Linked DNA regions of Alkaliphilus metalliredigens QYMF. Each later gene encodes a partner of the first gene's protein in a complex. Links are inferred from orthologs where the notes say so. Each region holds a gene or a part of one and is shown in the gene's direction. Other genes may lie near its edges. The genes, in order: AMET_RS12505 and smc.

Evidence for each region.
Region 2: the proteins of AMET_RS12505 (region 1) and smc are in contact, whole or in part, in a crystal structure (PDB 3ZGX), measured with the Bacillus subtilis proteins. The link is inferred for Alkaliphilus metalliredigens QYMF from one-to-one orthologs.

Annotation. Positions count from the first base shown.
Region 1 is NC_009633.1:2,564,664-2,574,168, forward strand. The notes cover bases 6,231-9,210. They hold AMET_RS12505 (segregation and condensation protein A), read left to right. Parts: upstream 6,231-7,337; coding sequence 7,338-8,084; downstream 8,085-9,210. Other genes in these bases: AMET_RS12495 (CBS domain-containing protein), read left to right, coding at 6,231-6,714; AMET_RS12500 (site-2 protease family protein), read left to right, coding at 6,707-7,327; scpB (SMC-Scp complex subunit ScpB), read left to right, coding at 8,101-8,673; proC (pyrroline-5-carboxylate reductase), read left to right, coding at 8,679-9,210. In the rest of the region: AMET_RS12475 (purine-nucleoside phosphorylase), read left to right, coding at 1-537; AMET_RS12480 (purine-nucleoside phosphorylase), read left to right, coding at 550-1,380; AMET_RS12485 (pyrimidine-nucleoside phosphorylase), read left to right, coding at 1,383-2,702; AMET_RS12490 (D-alanyl-D-alanine carboxypeptidase family protein), read left to right, coding at 2,841-4,004; more of AMET_RS12495, read left to right, coding at 4,087-6,230; more of proC, read left to right, coding at 9,211-9,505. UniProt on the Bacillus subtilis protein: Participates in chromosomal partition during cell division. May act via the formation of a condensin-like complex containing Smc and ScpB that pull DNA away from mid-cell into both cell halves.
Region 2 is NC_009633.1:2,761,016-2,771,662, reverse strand. The notes cover bases 2,785-6,906. They hold smc (chromosome segregation protein SMC), read left to right. Parts: upstream 2,785-3,121; coding sequence 3,122-6,706; downstream 6,707-6,906. Other genes in these bases: ftsY (signal recognition particle-docking protein FtsY), read left to right, coding at 6,717-6,906; AMET_RS13585 (elongator complex protein 3), read left to right, coding at 2,785-3,047. Also shown: fabF (beta-ketoacyl-ACP synthase II), read left to right, coding at 1-1,012; rnc (ribonuclease III), read left to right, coding at 1,292-2,011; more of AMET_RS13585, read left to right, coding at 2,004-2,784; more of ftsY, read left to right, coding at 6,907-7,988; YlxM family DNA-binding protein, read left to right, coding at 8,122-8,490; ffh (signal recognition particle protein), read left to right, coding at 8,510-9,853; rpsP (30S ribosomal protein S16), read left to right, coding at 9,911-10,156; AMET_RS13555 (KH domain-containing protein), read left to right, coding at 10,183-10,413; ribosome maturation factor RimM, read left to right, coding at 10,558-10,647. UniProt on the Bacillus subtilis protein: Required for chromosome condensation and partitioning.

The DNA of each region.
Region 1 (9,505 bases):
TTTCCCGTACGAGTGATGATTGCTTTAGGAATTGAAAACTTAATTGTAACAAATGCTGCTGGCGGAGCGAATTATGATTTTACTCCTGGAGACTTAATGATCATCACAGATCATATTAATTTTTCGTTTGATAACCCCCTTATCGGTATTAACGATGAGAGGTTTGGCGTCAGGTTTCCTGATTTATCAAATGCATACGACGAAGGCTTGATCGATATTGCAAAAAATGCTGCCGTTGATTTGGACATGAATATTCAAAATGGCGTCTATGCTTTTATGACTGGTCCAACCTATGAAACGCCAGCTGAAGTAAGAATGATGCGAATCCTTGGAGCTGATGCAGTGGGGATGTCAACTGTGCCCGAAATAACCGTAGCTGCCCATGGAGGGGTTAAGGCACTGGGTATTTCATGTATTACAAATATGGCCGCAGGGATACTAGACCAACCATTAAATCATGATGAGGTAATGGAAACCGCTGCCAAGACAAGAGATAACTTTGTGAATTACATCAAACGAATTATTGAAACCATTTAAGGGGGAGCTGCGATGAAGGACTTACTAGCTAAAATTCAAGAGTCAAAAGCATTTATCCTGTCAAAAACTGCATTAAAGCCAAGTATTGGTCTCATATTAGGGTCAGGATTAGGGACATTAGCAGATGAAATTGAGGATAAAGTCATAATTGATTACAAAGAGATACCCCATTTCCCCACTTCTACTGTTGAAGGTCACGCTGGACAATTAGTGCTTGGCCGATTAGAAGGAAAGTACGTTGTAGCTATGCAGGGAAGGTTTCACTACTATGAAGGGTATTCCATGCAGGAGATTACTTTTCCAGTACGTGTTATGAAGGCAATTGGGGTGGAATTGTTATTGGTGACCAATGCCTGTGGCGGGTTAAATGCAAAACTCCATCCAGGAGCACTAATGGTCATTGAAGATCATATTAATCTTACAGGAGCCAATCCGTTGATCGGCCCAAATATGTCTGAACTTGGACCAAGATTTCCAGATATGTCATCGGCTTATGATCGAGAGTTAATTGAATTAGTCCATCGGGTAGGGGCTAAACACCAGATTGAGATTCATCAAGGTGTTTATCTTGCAATCAGTGGACCAAATTACTTGTCTAAGGCGGAATTAAACATGGTGAGAATTTTAGGGGCAGATACTGTAGGTATGTCGACAGTACCCGAGGTAATTGTAGCTAGACATGCTGGCATCAAAGTCTTGGGATTATCCTGTGTAACAGATATGGCGATCCCTGAAGAACTAGAGTCGGTTAGTCATGAGCAAGTCATTGCAATTGCAAATAAAACACGTCCCCAGTTCATTTCTTTAGTGAAGGGGATTTTAAACGAGGTGTTAGAAGGGTGAGAATGGTAGATATTATTTCTAAGAAAAAGGAAGGATCTGCTTTATCTAGGGAGGAAATCATTTATTTTATAGAGGGTTATACAAATGGGAATATTCCAGATTATCAAGTTTCTGCACTATTAATGGCAATTTTCTTTCAAAAAATGAATAAAGAAGAAACTGTATATTTAACTGAAGCCATGATGAATTCAGGAGATTTGATTGACCTCAGTGATATTGAAGGAATTAAGGTGGATAAACACAGTACCGGAGGCGTTGGAGACAAAACATCCATTGCCCTAGGAGCTATGGTAGCCGCCTGCGGTGTTCCAGTAGCCAAAATGTCAGGAAGAGGATTGGGACACACCGGAGGAACCATTGATAAACTAGAGGCAATCTCAGGCTTTACTGTAGATATGACAAAAGAACAATTTGTTAATAATGTGAATGAGATAAAGTTGGCCATCGGAGGTCAAACTGGAGATTTAGCTCCCGCAGATAAAAAGTTGTATGCATTAAGAGACGTGACTGCAACTGTTGATAATATTTCATTAATTGCAAGTAGCATTATGTCTAAGAAACTGGCTTCAGGAGCAAATGCCATTGTTTTAGATGTCAAAACAGGTAGTGGTGCTTTCATGAAAGACTTAGATGACTCATTTGATCTTGCTCAGGAAATGGTTCAAATAGGCTGTCAAATGAATCGAGAAACTGTTGCCTTAATTACGGATATGGATCAACCCTTAGGGTGCGCGGTTGGAAATAGTTTAGAGGTAAAAGAAGCCATTGAAACCTTGAAGGGTAATGGACCTAAAGATTTCACAAACCTATGTATACACCTAGGTGCATATATGCTATTGCTAGCAGAGAGGGTTGCCACTGTAGAGGATGGAAAGAAAATGATACAGGATACAATTGATCAGGGCACGGCCCTTATGGTATTTGAAAAGTTCATTCAAGCCCAAGGCGGCGATCCAAAGGTGATCTATAATACTGATTTATTGTCTAAATCCAAGGGCATTTATAGACTTCAAGCCCTAGAGCAAGGTTATATACATAAAATTCAGGCCGATATCATCGGAATGAGCGCATTAGTCCTAGGGGCTGGACGAGAAACAAAAGAGAGTGTGATTGATTTATCCGTTGGGATTGTCTTGAATAAGAAGATTGGCGATTTCGTTGAAAAAGGCGATATCTTAGCCTACGTTCACTATAATGACGAATCTAAAAAAGAAGATGCTTTACAATTACTTGAAAATGCATATGAAATAAATGAAATAAAAGTTCAGCAAAGACAACTGATTTTTGGGATAGTCAGTAAAGAGGGAATGAAGAGACTGTAAGTACAGTCTCTTCATTTTTTTATATCTCTTTGTGTAACAGGAGGGTAATTTTTACATTAGCTGTGTCTTCTTCTCTCTGTATAACTATGTTTCCTGTTGGAGAATATAATATTGACAAAACAATAAGGAGGAGACGATATGCAGAGGAAAAAGTTTTTAAAGCTGATGAGTGGGTGTTTGATCTTAATGACAGTACTGGCATTAAATACCACAACCCTATTGGCTCAGCCCTTTGAATTACAGAGTAAAGCTGGAATTTTAATTGATGCTGCCACAGGTGAAGTCTTGTATGAAAAAAACATTCATGAATCATTACCACCAGCCAGTGTTACTAAAATTATGACAATGCTCTTAACTATGGAAGCGTTAGACACAAATAGAATTACTTTGAATGACAAAGTAGTCGTTAGTGAAAGAGCATCTAGTATGGGTGGCACCCAGCTTTATTTAGAACCTGGTGAGGTTAAAACAGTAGAGGAATTAATGAAAGGAATTGCCATACGATCAGCTAATGATGCCTGTGTTGCAATAGGTGAGCATATTTCAGGCTCAGAAGATGCTTTCGTTCAAAAGATGAATGAAAGAGCTAAGGAGCTGGGAATGAAAAACACGACTTTTATAAATACAAATGGACTCCCAGCAGAAGGACATGTGACTTCAGTTTATGATATCGCTTTAATGTCTAAGGAACTACTCAAGTACCCAGATGTGCAGAAATGGTTGACAACATGGATGGATACAGTGGTTGTAGGTAAAAGAGAATCAACCCAAGAGTTAGTAAATACAAATCGATTAATCCGTACTTATAAAGGTGCTACTGGACTAAAAACAGGATTTACACAAGCAGCCCTACATTGTTTATCTGCTTCAGCCACAAGAGGCAATAACACATTTATAGCTGTTGTGTTAGCGGCCCCAACCTCACAGGTTAGATTTAGTGAAGCTGCTCAATTACTTGACTTTGGATTTGCAAATTATAATACAATAGAAATTGCTGAAAGAGATGTCTTCATTGGTAATATCAACATTCAAAAAGGTCAAGAATCAATCGTTAGAGGTGTAGCAAAGGAGGACCTAAAGGTTCTTGTGAAAAAGGGTGAAGAAGACCAAGTACAAAAGGAAGTGATCTTACCACAGTTTGCTAATGCCCCTGTTCTAAAAGGTGATAAAATGGGGGAAGTGATTGCCACTATCAATGGGAAGGAAGTAGGGCGAGTAGACATTATTAGTGAGAGTGACATAGAAAAAGCTAATGTGGTCAATATGTTTACTAAAATGATAAGAAGTGTTGTTGGAGAGTAGAGCAGTGTACTATACTGCTCTACTTTTTCTTAGGAATGATTTATGCTATAATTAAATAATGTAGTGCAAAGGGGTGATGTAATTGAAGGTAATTATTAGTCATGAAAATTTAGATTTTGATGGATTGGCTAGTATGGTAGCTTGTTCAAAGTTGCATCCTGATGCAAGATTATTCTTTTCTGGCAAATTGAATGATTATGTAAAGCAATTTTTTAATTTATACAAAAATTCACTATCAATCAATCATGCTAATCAGGTGGATTTAGATGAAATAGAGGAACTCATTATTGTAGATGTGAGTACACCAAATCGAATTGGTAAGTTTAAAGAGCTCGTGGATAAAAATATAAAAATAACAATTTTTGATCATCATATTCAGGGTGATAATGTGATCGATTGTGAAAACAAAATAATTAAGCCCTATGGTGCATGTACAACTATATTGGTTCAGGAAATCATAAGCAAAGAGATCTCCTTGACTTCTTTTGAGGCAACATTACTTGCTATTGGTATTTATGCAGATACAAACTGTTTAACATTTAATGGGACAATTGATAAGGATGCGGAAGCTGTTGCCTTTCTCTTAAGCCAGGGTGCTAACATACAAATCGTTTCACAATATGTACAGGCATCTTTAGAGTATGAGCAGAACCAATTATTAAATGAATTATTAATGAAGTGTCAAGAGATTAATATCAAGGGTAATGAAGTTGTCATAGCTGTATCAACCTATGATCACTTTATTGGGGGATTAGGAAGTATCGCACATAGAATAATGGATATTAAAAGATGCGATGGGGTTTTTCTAATCGTTAAAATGGACAAGAATTGTTATGTAGTTGGAAGAAGTGGAAGTGATAACCTTAATATTCCTTATATTTTAACCCCATTTAATGGAGGGGGTCATGAACGGGCGGCCTCTGCAACTGTAAAAGAAGCAGATCCCCTTGATCTAAAAAATCAACTCATAGAATCATTAAAGGAAAGAGTTAATCCCCAATTAACAGCTGGAGAAATGATGAGCCACCCCGTAAAAACAGTGTATGAGCACATGAAAATACAAGAAGTAAATAAAATTATGCTAAGATATGGACATACTGGAATGCCGGTTCTTGAAGGAGATCAAATGATCGGTATTATTTCTAGAACTGATGTAGATAAGGCCATTATTCATGGATTAGGACATGCACCAGTAAAGGGTTTTATGACTAAGAATGTGAAAACAATTAACCCTAGCACTACCCTTAAAGAGATGAACCTATTACTAACTCGTAATAATATCGGAAGACTACCTGTAGTAGAAGATAACCAATTAATTGGAATTGTCACCAGAACAGATGTTTTGAAAATCATGTATGGTGCCGGGAGTCCCTACTGGTATAAAGAAACCTATGAAAAATCACTGAAATCCTATAATTTTAAAAAAGAGCTAGCGCAACTCCCGATGGATATACATACTATGTTCCAACAGGTAGGGCAGCTAGGAGATACAATGGGCAATGATGTTTTTATTGTGGGTGGTTTTGTAAGAGACTTTTTATTGGGTGAAGAAAATCAAGACTTGGATTTTGTTGTGGAAGGAGATGGGATTGCCTTTGCTCAAGCTTTAAATGAGATTATTCAAGGACGCCTAACGATCCATGAAAAATTCGGTACTGCAACAATCCAATTGCCAGATAAAAGGACATTGGATGTTGTCACAGCCCGAAGAGAATATTATGAGTATCCTGCAGCAATGCCCCAAGTAGAAAAGAGCTCTATTTGGAGTGATTTATTTCGAAGGGACTTTACAATTAACGCCATGGCAATTCAATTAAACAAATCCAAATTCGGTCAACTGATTGACTACTTTGGGGGAATTCAGGACTTAGAGGATAAGAATATTAGGGTTTTATATAATTTAAGCTTTGTTGAAGATCCCACACGAATATTTAGAGCAATTAGATTTAGTACACGACTTAACTTCAACATCGAAGATGAGACCAAGACATTTATACATGAAGCCATAAAAGATGGCATGTTAGATAGACTGAGTGCTGAGCGTTTAAGAGAAGAGATTTTAAACACGATTCTAGAAAAGAACATCCAAGAGAATATACTTTCACTTGATCGTTTTAAGGTATTAGAAATAATCCACCCTAAGCTTCAAGCCTCACAGGCAAATGTTGAAAAACTACAAACCTTAAAAGAGACAATAAACTATTTTAGGACATATGAGTCCAGGCCTGATGAAATTGAGGTGGTCTTAATCGTGTTAATGCACCTTTTATCTGATTTAAATGAGCATGACTTAGTGGAGAGTCTAAACAAATTGATTGCAAATAAAGGAAACTATTCAAAAATAAAAGAAACATTGGAAAATAGAAAGATCATTTATGAGCAATTAAAGCAAGAAGATCTCAATAGCTATGATCTATATCAACTCCTTAACCAGTTTTCATTAGAGAGTATCATCTATTATTATAACGACTGTGATCATTCCTATGTGAAACATTATTTACTGTTCTATGTTTTAAAGCTAAAGGAGATTCACGTAGAAATATCAGGTGAAGATTTAATTAAATTGGGGATTAAACCTGGTCCGATTTTTAGGATTGTATTAGAGAGGGTACTGGAGGAGAAGGTGAAGGGCAACATTTACCGTCGAGAAGAAGAAATTCAATTTGCTCAGCAACTTTATAGGAGCCTGAAGGGGGAGAAGAATGCCTAGTTTAGATTTAAATAGAATTTTAATGACCTTGCCAGGCATATTAATTGCATTGAGTGTTCATGAGTTTGCCCATGGATATACAGCCTATCTCTTAGGTGACCCCACTGCAAAACAGTATAAAAGATTAACACTAAATCCAATTGCCCACATTGATATAATTGGATTTTTAATGCTAATATTTGCAGGATTTGGTTGGGCTAAGCCCGTTCCCATTAATCCAAATTACTTTACAAGAAGAAAGTTAGGATACTTTCTTGTTTCCATAGCAGGACCTTTATCTAATGTCCTTTTAGCAATTTTCTTCTCCTTCGTTCTAGGGTTTCAAGTTCAATACTTTAGCAATGCCATTCTCAACAACATTTTGGTTTATACTATCTTTATTAACCTTGTTTTAGCTGTTTTTAACATGTTTCCTATTCCACCGTTAGATGGCTCTAAGTTGCTCTTAATTGCTCTACCAGATAAATATGAAGCAAAGTTTTTTGGATTAGAAAAATACTCCTATATTATTTTAATTTTACTCTTAGTATTTAATATTATTGATAAGGTACTTTTTCCTATTGTCAATTTCCTATTCCAATTACTGATGATTATGCTAATGTACGTTTTTTAGGAGGGATCTTATGGCATACAATATTAAAATAGAAGCATTTGAAGGGCCCTTCGATCTTTTGTTCCATCTTTTAGAGAAAAATGAGATTGAAATATATGATATCCCTATTCATGATATCACTGAACAATATGTGGATTATCTAAAACAAATGGAGCACTTGGACCTGGATGTAACAAGTGAATTTTTATTAATGGCAGCTACATTGTTAGAAATAAAGTCAAAAATGCTACTGCCTCGACCTATAATAGATGATCAACAGCTTGAAATAGGGGAAATAGACCCGAGAGAAGAACTAGTGAAACGGCTCTTGGAGTATAAAAAGTATAAAAATGCAGCTGGAGAATTAAGAGATAAAGAGGATTCTTTGAATAGGCTTTATTTTAAACCAAGGGAAGAATTCATAATTGAAAAAGAGATATATGATGAAGTATTAGAGGGTATGGATCTAACGGATTTGATAGGTGCCTTCGAAAAGATAATCCAGGGTAAGTTCAAACATCACGTTAAAGTCCAGCAAATTAGAGAAATGCAACGTGAAGAAGTATCCATTGAAAAAAAAGTTCAAGATTTGATTCATCTGATTAATGAGAACGGAACGGTAAGTTTTCACTCATTATTTAGTGACACCACTAGTAAGATCGAGGTAATTACAACTTTTCTAGCTTTACTAGAATTAATCAAAATGAATAAAATCATTATCCAACAAACAAAAAGTTTTGAAAGTATTATGATCAAAGAGAAAAATCTGTCACAATAACATAGAGGTGTATGAAATGGATAAAAACTATATAAAAGCAGCGATAGAAGCAATCTTATTTGCTTGGTCAGATCCGATATCCTCAAGTGAATTAAGCAATATACTCGATATCAAGGTAACTGAAACAAAAGAAATAATGAAGGAAATGATAGATGAGTTCAACTTTCACAAAAGAGGAATCCAAATTATACAGATGAATGATCATTATCAAATGTCTACTAGAGCGGAGTATCATGAAATTTTGCAGAAATTATTTGAACCTAAGCAAAATAAGGGCTTAACCCAGGCATCTTTAGAAACCCTTGCGATCATCGCATATAGACAACCGATTACTAAGACGGAAATTGAAAGTGTACGAGGTGTAAAATGTGATAAAGCAATTAGTACATTGTTTGAAAAAAACTTAATTGAAGACAGAGGAAGACTAGAGAAGACAGGAAGGCCCATTTTATTTGGGACGACACTGCATTTCTTGAAAAACTTTGGTCTTAAATCACTAGAGGATCTTCCGAAAATCACAGAGATAGATCAAGCAAATGAGGAAGAGTTAATTAAAGATATATATAATCAGCAATTAAAGGGGCGATAGGAACAATGAAACAAAGGATTGGATTTATTGGAACAGGAAACATGGCGACTGCCATTGTTCAAGGGTTAGTCAAAGATTATGTGGGCATGGAGAATTATATATCTGTAAACAACAGACCTACAACTCAAGATAAAATGTCAAAGGCTGAAAGTTTACATAAAAAATTTAATGTAAACCTAGAAGCCAGTAATCTTGATATTGTAAAAAAAAGTAAGATAATCTTTTTAACAGTAAAGCCAAACATCTACCCAAAAGTATTAGAGGAAATCAGAGAATTTATCACATCAGAGCATGTTATTGTATCGGTAGCAGCGGGTGTGAGTATTGCATTAATAGAAGGTTTTTTTGATAAGCCTGTCAAAGTAATCCGAACGATGCCTAACACACCTGTCTTTGTAGGTGAAGGAATGACGGCGGTTACACCTAATAATTACGTCACTGATGATGAGTTAAGGACAGTTGTTGAAATATTTAGTAGTATGGGTGAGGTTGAGATAATAGGGGAGGGAATAATGGATGCAATTCCAGCTATTAGTGGTAGTAGTCCCGCCTATGTTTATACATTTATTGAAGCATTGGCAGATGGAGGCGTGTCATTGGGCATTCCCAGAGATAAAGCCTATAAATTTGCAGCCCAAGCAGTTTATGGTGCCGCGAAGATGGTCTTAGAAAGCAATGAACACCCTGGAGTGTTAAAGGACCAGGTATGCTCTCCAGCAGGGTCTACCATTGAAGCACTTTATGTTTTAGAAAAAAATGGATTTAGAGGAACCATTATTGAAGCAATGAAGGCATGTACCCATAGAGCCAAGGAATTAGGCCTTAGTGAGCA
Region 2 (10,647 bases), 190 kb from region 1 along the record:
GGCCGCCTCGCAACTAGCCATTGAGGATAGTGGATGTAATCTAGAAGAAATCGTTCAAGAACGATTTGGTGTTGTACTAGGTTCTGGTATAGGTGGTATTGAAACACTTGAAGCCCAAAAAGAAAAAATGTTGGAAAAGGGTGCTAAGAGAGTGAGCCCATTCTTTATTCCAATGATGATTTCTAATATGGGCTCAGGTTATATTTCTATGATTCTTGGTGCTAAAGGACCCAATACAACTGTTGTAACGGCCTGTGCTTCTGCAACAAATGCAATAGGGGAGGCATTCAAAATCATCCAGCGTGGAGACGCTGACATGATGATGACTGGCGGAGCTGAAGCTTCTATTACGCCCTTAGCTATGGCAGGATTCTGCTCTATGAAGGCAATGTCAACGCGGAATGAAGAGCCTGAGAAGGCCAGTCGTCCCTTTGATAAAGACCGAGATGGATTTGTTATGGGTGAAGGTAGTGGGATGTTGTTGTTAGAAGACCTTGACCATGCTCTAAAAAGAGGGGCTAAAATCTATGGAGAAGTGGTTGGTTACGGTATGAGCGCTGACGCATATCATATTACTTCACCAGCTCCAGGTGGAGAGGGTGCTGCCCGAGCTATGCAAAATGCATTAAATGATGCAAAGGCAAATCCAGAAGAGATTGATTATATTAATGCTCATGGGACAAGCACTCCATATAATGACCAATTTGAAACCATGGCTATTAAAACTGTCTTTAAAGAACATGCAAGTAAATTGTGTATTAGCTCTACAAAGTCTATGACGGGACATCTATTAGGTGCAGCAGGAGGAATTGAAGCAATGGCCTGCGTTTTAGCAATACAAGAAGGTGTGATTCCACCGACAATTAATTATACAACACCTGATCCTGAATGTGACTTGGATTATGTTCCTAATATAGCAAGAAATAGAGAAGTGAACTATGCTTTATCGAATTCATTAGGATTTGGGGGACATAATGCAACTGTGCTCTTCAAGAAATACCGTGGACAATAAAAGGTTGAACATCGTAAAGTAAAAATAATTATAGGAAGGTATTGATGCCTGCCTATAATTATTTTTGCATTTACAAAAGGAACGTAGTACAATAAAAGTGAAATTCAGATGGCGTAATTTTTCCCGAAGTTGAAAATTGGGAAGTTCGATAGGAGTCTATATAACGTAATTATAGGGTTTTACTCGGCCAATCTTTAGGGGGGTGTCTTATACCCTGGAGACCATAACCTGATAAATATAGGCAGAAAGTAAAAGAATAAATAGGTTGGAGGTAAGGCGATGAAATACCTAGGAAATAAAGGCCTACCAAGTGTAGACTTTGAGGAAATGATACAGTATCAATTTAAGGACAAGCAATTATTAAAGGAAGCCTTAACCCATAGCTCTTATGCTAACGAGTCAAAGGTAAAAAAAATCAAACACAATGAACGCTTAGAGTTTCTTGGAGACTCTGTACTCGGTATCATTATTAGTGATTACATTTTCAAAAAATATACCCATTTACCCGAAGGGGATCTAACCAAAGTCAGGGCTAATGTTGTTTGTGAACCTGCTTTGGGTAGTTGTGCCACAAAGATTAACCTAGGAGGCTTTTTAAGACTTGGACGTGGGGAAGAGGTTTCAGGAGGAAGGCAGCGTGAGTCGATTTTGGCTGACGCTTTCGAAGCTTTGATTGGCGCTTTATATCTTGATGGAGGCATGGTTATCGCTCAGACATTTGTATTGAATCATTTGATAGACAGTGTTGAACAGGCAACAAAGGGAAGCTTATTCAGAGATTACAAGACATATCTTCAGGAATTGTTACAGAGTAAACATTCGGAACGTATCACATATCAAGTTATAAAAGAGTCTGGTCCAGATCATAGTAAAATATTTGATGTAGAAGTCCTTTTAGGAGAGCAACTCTTAGGTCATGGAATGGGGAAAAGTAAAAAAGAAGCAGAACAGAGGGCAGCCAAGGAAGCTGTGGAAAAGATAAAGGATCAGTATGTCTAAAAATCGATACATCATTCCGATTTTTATTCCCCATGAGGGATGCCCAAATGATTGTAGTTTTTGTAACCAAAAGACAATAGCCGGTACTTCTAGTCAGGTGAACGTTGAAAAAATAGAAACGATAATCCAATCCTATCTAAAGCTGTATACGAATCAGCAAAAACAACGAGAAATTGCTTTTTATGGTGGTAGTTTTACAGGCTTACCAATGGAAGTACAAAAACAATACTTAACAGTGGCATTTAATTATAAGAAAAAAGGACTTATTGATGGCATTCGGTTATCAACGAGACCAGACTATATTAACGAAGAAATTTTACAACAACTAAAATTTTATGGTGTGACAATCATTGAGCTAGGAGTCCAATCCACAAACGAAGAAGTACTTAAGATGAACAAACGAGGGCATAGCAAAGATGATGTATTCAAAGCAGTGAAAAGCATTAGAAAATATGAATTTCAGCTAGGACTACAAATGATGATTGGTTTATTTGGCGATACTGAGCAGCGAATTGAACAAACTGCCAAGGACTTAATTTCATTGAGGCCTGATTTTGTTAGGATATATCCAACTTTAGTCATTCGTGATACTGCACTAGAGCGTTATTATTATGAGGGAATATTTGAACCCTTGGGCTTAGAAGAGTGTGTAGATATCTGTGAATCCTTACTAGTTGCCTTTGAAGGCAATCACATTAAGGTGATTCGACTAGGATTACAGAGCACAGAGGAGATTGCCTATGGCAAAAGTATCATCGCAGGTCCTTATCATCCTGCCCTAAGAGAATTGGTGGAATCAAAGATGTTTTCCTCTCGAATTGAAGCATTGTTACATACTAAAGAATCCGACGAGATCAAGGGATGTATACTGACTGTGTATTGTCATCCAAGAAGTGCATCAAAAGTCGCAGGACATAAGAAATGTAATAAGAGTTACTTCTTAGAAAAATATCAATTGGCAAAGTTTATTGTTAAAACCCAGGAAAATATAGATGAAAAAGAAGTTGAGATTCAAATCACAAAAGTACTTAAATAGTTTTAATAGAGATTACGCCTGCTTTATGATAAAATAATTCAGTAGCAAATGAGCGTAAAATTGAGGTGATCAATTTGTATTTAAAGAGATTAGAGATACAAGGATTTAAATCCTTCGCCAATAAAATTGAAATGAATTTTGAACAAGGGTTTACAGCGGTTGTTGGCCCTAATGGAAGTGGGAAAAGTAATATTTCTGATTCTATTAGATGGGTACTGGGAGAACAAAGCGCTAAAAGTCTAAGAGGTAGCAAGATGGAAGATATTATTTTTGCCGGTACGGCGAAAAGAAAGGCTTTAGGAATGGCAGAGGTCTCCTTGACCCTAGATAATAGTACAAAAATGTTTCCATTAGATTATAATGAGATCACAATTACACGTAGGGTTTATCGTTCGGGAGAAAGTGAATACTTTCTCAATAAATCTTCTTGTCGATTGAAAGATATTAGGGAAATGTTAATGGATACAGGGATTGGTAAAGATGGATACTCTATTATTGGACAGGGAAGAATTGATGAAATTTTAAGTAGCAAATCTGAAGATAAAAGACAGGTCTTTGAAGAAGCAGTTGGAATTGTAAAATACAAAACACGAAAAGAAGAGTCTGAGAAAAAACTCCAGAATACCACGGAAAACTTAGATAGGGTAAAAGATATCTTATCGGAATTAGAAAAGCAATTGAATCCATTGAAAAAACAAAGTGAAAGAGCTGAATCCTACAAACGATTTAAAGAAGTCCTTCTACGATTAGAAGTAAACTTATTCATTAGAGAGATTGATAAGATTGATGGTGAGCTAAAACATATTCAGGAACAAATTGAGGTATTGAATCATTCTCATATAGAGCAAAAGAAGGAGAAGGAGCAGTTTCAAAGGCAACTTCAAAATATGAAAAATCATATAGAAGAACAAGAACAGGAAATCCAAGTATGTCAAAACCAGCACCATCACATAGAAAATCAGATAGAAAAAAAAGGTGGACATGTAAATCTTATACATGAAAAAATACTCAATAATAATGAAAATATAAAACGTTTAGACTTTGAGATGGCTAAAATTAACGAAGATAAGATACAGTTGTCCATTCAGCTAGAAGAGAGATTAAAAAAGTTTGATGAGATTTGTATCCAAATAGATGAAGTCAAGAATGATTTAGAAAAAAAATCTGATTTATTAAAAGGATTAATGAATCAAAGTGAGTTAGAAGAGAAAAATATTGAAGATTCTAAGTCAATGATTATTGATATGCTAAATCAGATTTCAGAGAAAAAAAGTGAATTAAATAGCTTGAAGACTTTAAAGAAGACTATTGATGATCGAAAAGTGCAAGTTCAGCAAACGGGTCAAGCGCATCAGGAAAATGCAATAGAAAATCAAAACATGATTGTGACATTAAAAGAAAAGAAAACTAGCGTTAGTGAAAAAATCAGGTTTATCAACAAAAATATAATTGAAAAACATGAATTACTAGAAAACACACTAAGGAAAAGCAAACAGCTATCCATTGAAGTTGAAGCCGCTAAGAATTCGATTAACTATAAAACGTCTCGAAAAAATATATTGATGGAAATGGAACGAGAGCATGAGGGTTTTCACAAAAGTGTCAAGAATGCCCTTGGAATTTGCAAAAAACATAGTGAACTGGATCAGGGCATATATGGCGTTGTGGCAGATTTACTTCAAGTCCCTAAGGGGTATGAAATTGCCATAGAAGTAGCCTTAGGATCTGCCATTCAAAACATTGTTAGTAGAAACGAGTATGATGCTAAGAAATTAATTGAATACATGAAAAAGTATAACCTGGGAAGGGTTACCATACTCCCGTTAACAGCCATAAAGCAACGAAACATCACACTAGAGGAAAATCGAATCATCCAACAACATGAGGATGTTAAAGTAGCCTATGATTTAGTTGACTGTGCAAATGAATTCAAAACAATTTTTTCAAACCTTTTGTCTCGGGTTTTAATTGTAGAAAATATGGATAAAGGGATCAAGGTTGCACAAAATTTAAATCATCGTCTTAGGGTTGTCACAATAGAGGGAGACGTTTTGAACATCGGAGGGTCATTGACTGGAGGAAGTAATAGTAATAAAGGAACTAGTATTTTAAGTCGAAAACGGGAGTTAGACGATTTAAATGAATTGATTAAAAAAGAGACTGAAGTATACAAACAAAAGGAAAGTCAATTAAATTCATTAGAAGGACACATTCAAGCTATTCAGGAAGAGATTAGTAATGTGAAGGAAGAACAACAACAATATAAAATAGAAGAAGCCACTTTAAGTAACCAATTAGACCAAAGTATAAAGGAAGAACAGCAGATCAAAAATTTAATTAGTCAGGTTTCTAGAGAATTAAAGCAGTTAATTGAAACAGCTAATGAGACGGATGTTAAATCAAATATGATACAATCCGAAATTCAATGTCTAGAGATGAAGATCGAAAATATACAAGAAAAGCTAAATCAAATGCAGGAATTGATGCATGGGGAAAAGCAAAAAGTTGAAGCGATTAGCAGTGAAATCACAGAGAGAAAAGTAAAATATGCTTCCATCGAGGAACAAAAGAAATCGGTCTTACAGGAAATAGAAACAGTACAAGATGTGATTCGTGTCAGTGAAGAAGGGTTAGTTGAAAAGGACAAAGAAGTTAAAGGCTCCAGGGAAAAGTTTGCTGACTTCGAAAAAGAATTAAAGCAGGGTAAATTGTCACTACAGGAGCTCAATAAAGAATTAAAAGAGACTGAAAATCGACTTTCGATCACAAGAAAAGAAAAAATCGATTTACTGCAGCATGCATCACAACAACAAGAGGCCCTGGAAAACATTGAAAGGGTCATTTCTGAGCTTTTAGATAGTATTCACAAGCTGGACGTTAAACGAACTAGACTCGAGATGCAACAACAGAGTGTCTATAATAAATTATGGGATGATTATGAGTTAACTTATAATAAAGCCATTGAAATTAAAGAAGAAACAGGTGATTTAACAGGTTCAGTTAAGGAAATTAAAGATTTAAAAGAGAAAATTAAAGCTTTAGGAACCATCAATGCCGATGCTACTGAAGAGTACATTAAGGTGAAGGAAAGACATGATTTTCTTAACCAACAACAAATGGACTTAGATCAGGCACAGCAATCCCTGATGAAAATCATTAGTGATATGGAGCAAACAATGAAGCAGTTGTTTGTGACTCAATTCAAACACATAAAGAAGAACTTTAATGAGGTTTTTATAAGACTGTTTGGTGGAGGTAGGGCTGACTTAATATTAGAGGATCCTGATAATCCATTATCATGTGGAATCGAAATAGTGGCACAGCCACCAGGCAAGAAGCTCCAAAACTTATCATTACTATCTGGAGGAGAAAGAGCATTGACTGCCATATCACTACTGTTTGCTATTTTACTAGTGAAACCAAGTCCCTTTTGTATACTTGATGAGATTGAAGCAGCCTTAGACGATGCAAATGTACATCGTTTTGCGCATTTTTTAAAGGATCTTTCTGTTGATACACAGTTCATTGTTGTGACACACAGAAAGGGAACAATGGAAAATGCTGATGAGTTATACGGTGTTACAATGGAGAGTGAAGGCGTATCACAATTAGTATCTGTTAAACTAACTGAAGATAAGAATAATACAATTGCAAGCTAGGAGGATGTACATGTTTAAAAAGTTTTTCAATAGGCTGATAAAGCAAGAAAAGACCGAGGATAGTGCTGTAGATAAAGATGTAGAGTCAGAGGATTTAGAAAGAGATCAAGAAGAAGTAGAAGACATAATAGAAACAGAGGAAGTAGAAATAGAAGAGGAATTAAAAGTAGATAAGGAATCAGAATGTATAGACGTTAAAAATGAAGCAGAAGACCAAATTAAAAAACAACTAGATGAATCTAATAAACAAATGGAGGATGTTTCTTTAACTTTGTTAGAAAACCCAGAGCATCTTGATGAAACTGCCGAAGCAGAAATGGAAGAAGCAATTCAAGTGCAAAATAAAGAAGGTGAAGGCCCTCTCAGTTTATTTAAAAGACTAAAGGAAGGTCTATCTAAGACGAAACAAGGAATTACAGGTAAGGTAGATGAGTTGTTAAAGTCCTATAAGAAAATAGATGAAGCGCTTTTTGAAGAATTAGAGGAAATACTGATCACATCAGACATTGGTGTTAAAACAACAATGGAGATTATTGATGGATTACGGGATAAAATTAAAGAAAAAAAGGTGTCGGAGCCTGAACAAGTAAAGGAATTGCTGAAGGAAGCTTTAATTGAAATTTTACAACGATTACCTGATGCCCAAGTAAATATAGAGCCTGGTCCCGCAATTGTATTAGTGGTTGGCGTTAATGGCGTTGGGAAAACCACATCCATAGGAAAGATGGCTCATCGATTTAAGCAGGATGGTAAAAAAGTATTATTAGCTGCTGGAGATACTTTTCGTGCAGCCGCAAGTGAGCAATTAGAAATTTGGGCCCAACGAGTTGGGGTAGAGGTAGTTAAGCATCAAGAGGGATCTGATCCTGCAGCTGTGATATTTGATGCAATTCAAGCAGCTAAGGCAAGAAAGGTTGATGTATTAATTTGTGATACAGCTGGAAGGCTACACAATAAAAAGAATTTGATGAATGAATTAGGCAAAGTATTTAAAGTGGTGGATAGAGAATACGGTGAGGCCACTAAGGAAGTCTTGTTGGTTTTAGATGCAACAACGGGACAAAACGCCATTCAACAAGCAAAAACATTTAAGGAAGTAGCAAATATTACGGGATTGATCTTAACCAAGCTAGATGGAACTGCTAAAGGCGGCGTTGTCATCGGAATAAGTCAGGAATTAACCATACCCGTAAAGCTAATCGGAGTAGGAGAAAAAATGGAGGATTTACAGCAGTTCAACGCCACGGATTTTGTGAAAGCATTGTTTGGTGAAGAAGCGTAGCAGCGTTTTGAAAAAAGAGTGAAAATGTTTTGTTTAAATAGTCAATAAAAAATACTTGACACCTACTGAAATATATTATAAAATGTCTATTGTAAAGGAGTTATACTTTACAGTAGAGATAGGAAGTGTCTAGATGATTGAAAAAACAATTCAAATATCAATGCTGTATGACTTTTACAATCAACTATTGACTCAGAAACAACGGGAGATGGTCGACCTTTACCATAATCAAGACTTATCTCTTAGTGAAATTGCTGAAGAGTTTGAGATTTCTAGACAAGCTGTATATGATACAATTAAAAGAACTGAAAAGATTTTATATGACTATGAAGAAAAATTGAAGCTATTAGATTTGTTTACAAATAAAACACATGGAATTGAAAAAATATATAAACATATCGTTATACTAGAGGGTTTAATGGGAAAAAATCAACCACTAGAAAACCAGAGAGCTCAAATTGAAAATATTAAAGACCTATTGAACAAGCTTTTAAGCAATTAGACTCCCGAGGAGGGATAAAATGATTTTCGAAGGCTTAGCCGACAAGCTACAAAACACTTTGCAGAAGTTAAAGGGTAAAGGGAAATTAACTGAAAATGATGTGGCTGAAGCAATGAGAGAGGTTAAATTAGCTCTTTTGGAAGCTGATGTTAACTTTAAAGTTGTAAAAGACTTTGTAAAAATAGTGAAAGAACGAGCCACAGGATCTGAAGTGTTCGAAAGCTTGACGCCTGGACAACAAGTGATCAAAATCGTTAATGAAGAGTTAACTGAACTAATGGGAACGACCCAAAGTAAAATTACATTCTCCTCTAAACCACCCACAGTTATTATGCTGGTGGGATTACAGGGGGCAGGTAAGACAACCACATCTGGAAAACTTGCTGGTTACTTAAAGAAGCAAGGAAAGAGGCCCCTACTTGTGGCAGGAGATATTTATCGACCAGCAGCCATTAAACAGCTTGAGGTGGTAGGAAGTCAGGTGGATGTGCCAGTTTTCACTTTAGGAGATCAAATTAGCCCTGTAGACATTGCTAAGGCCGGCGTAGAACATGGTATAAAACATGGAAATGATGTTGTATTAATCGATACTGCCGGAAGACTTCACATAGATGATACTTTAATGGATGAGTTGAAGGACATTAAAACCACGGTCAAACCACAGGAAATTCTACTTGTAGTTGATTCTATGACTGGACAAGATGCTGTCAATGTTGCAGAACATTTTGACACTAAATTAGGGGTAGATGGTATTATTTTAACTAAGCTTGATGGTGATACCAGAGGTGGAGCAGCACTATCCGTAAGAGCAGTTACTCGTAAGCCAATTAAATTTGTAGGTTTAGGAGAAAAACTAAATGATCTAGAACCTTTTCATCCAGACCGAATGGCATCAAGGATTCTGGGCATGGGGGATGTACTCAGTTTAATTGAAAAAGCCCAGGTTTCATTTGATGAAAAGAAAGCTAAAGAGTTAGAAAATAAGATTAAAACACAGCAATTTACTTTTGAAGACTTTTTAGAACAACTGCAGCAGGTACAGAGCATGGGACCGATTAGTCAATTACTAGAAATGATTCCTGGTGCTGGTGGCAAACAAATGAAAAACTTAGAAGTTGATGAAAAAGAACTTGTTCATATCCAAGCCATCATTCAATCCATGACAACTGGAGAAAGAAAAACACCGACTATTATAAATGGAAGCAGAAGAAAGCGAATTGCAAAAGGCAGTGGTACATCAGTTGCACAAGTGAATAGACTCATTAAGCAATTTGACCAAACTAAAAAAATGATGAAGCAATTTACTGATATGGAAAAAACAATGAAAAAAGGTGGCAAGTTCAAAATGCCATTTTTAAAATAATATCACTATGAAATTAAATTAATTGTGTTTTAGGATATGTTAAAGGAGGTGAAAAGAATGGCTGTAAAAATCAGATTAAAAAGAATGGGTGCGAAAAAGAGACCTTTCTACAGAATAGTAGTTGCGGATGCAAGAGCACCAAGAGATGGTAGATTTATTGAAGAAATTGGATATTATAACCCTGTTTCTGAACCTAAAGAGATTAAAATAGATGGTGAAAAAGCAGAAAAATGGTTAGGTAATGGTGCACAACCAACTGACACTGTTAAATATTTATTCAAAAAGAATGGTATTATTAAATAGAACTCTTTCTATTAGGGGGTATACCAATGGGTCATTTAGTGCAGATTATAGCTAAGGCGTTAGTTGATTATCCAGAACAGGTAAGTGTTAATGAAATCGAAGGTAATCAATCCATTATTGTTGAATTAAAAGTTGCCCCAGACGATATGGGAAAAGTGATTGGTAAGCAAGGTAGAATTGCTAAGGCAATTCGAACAGTAGTAAAAGCTGCAGCAATTAAGGAAAATAAGAGAGTTGTTGTGGAAATTATTCAATAAGGATTAGGGAAACCTAATCCTTTCAGCTTACCTAAAACTAATTACCTAACAAACTAAGTATTTGAACAAAGTGAGGGCAATGAACTGGACTGTGCTTTAAAAAAGCTATATTCATCAACAATTAATAAAGTAGGTGTGGTGTGAATGAAGAAAATGCTGAAAGTAGGACAAATTGTCAATACACATGGAATCAAGGGAGAGCTTAAGGTTACTTCTTTGAGCGATTATTTAGAA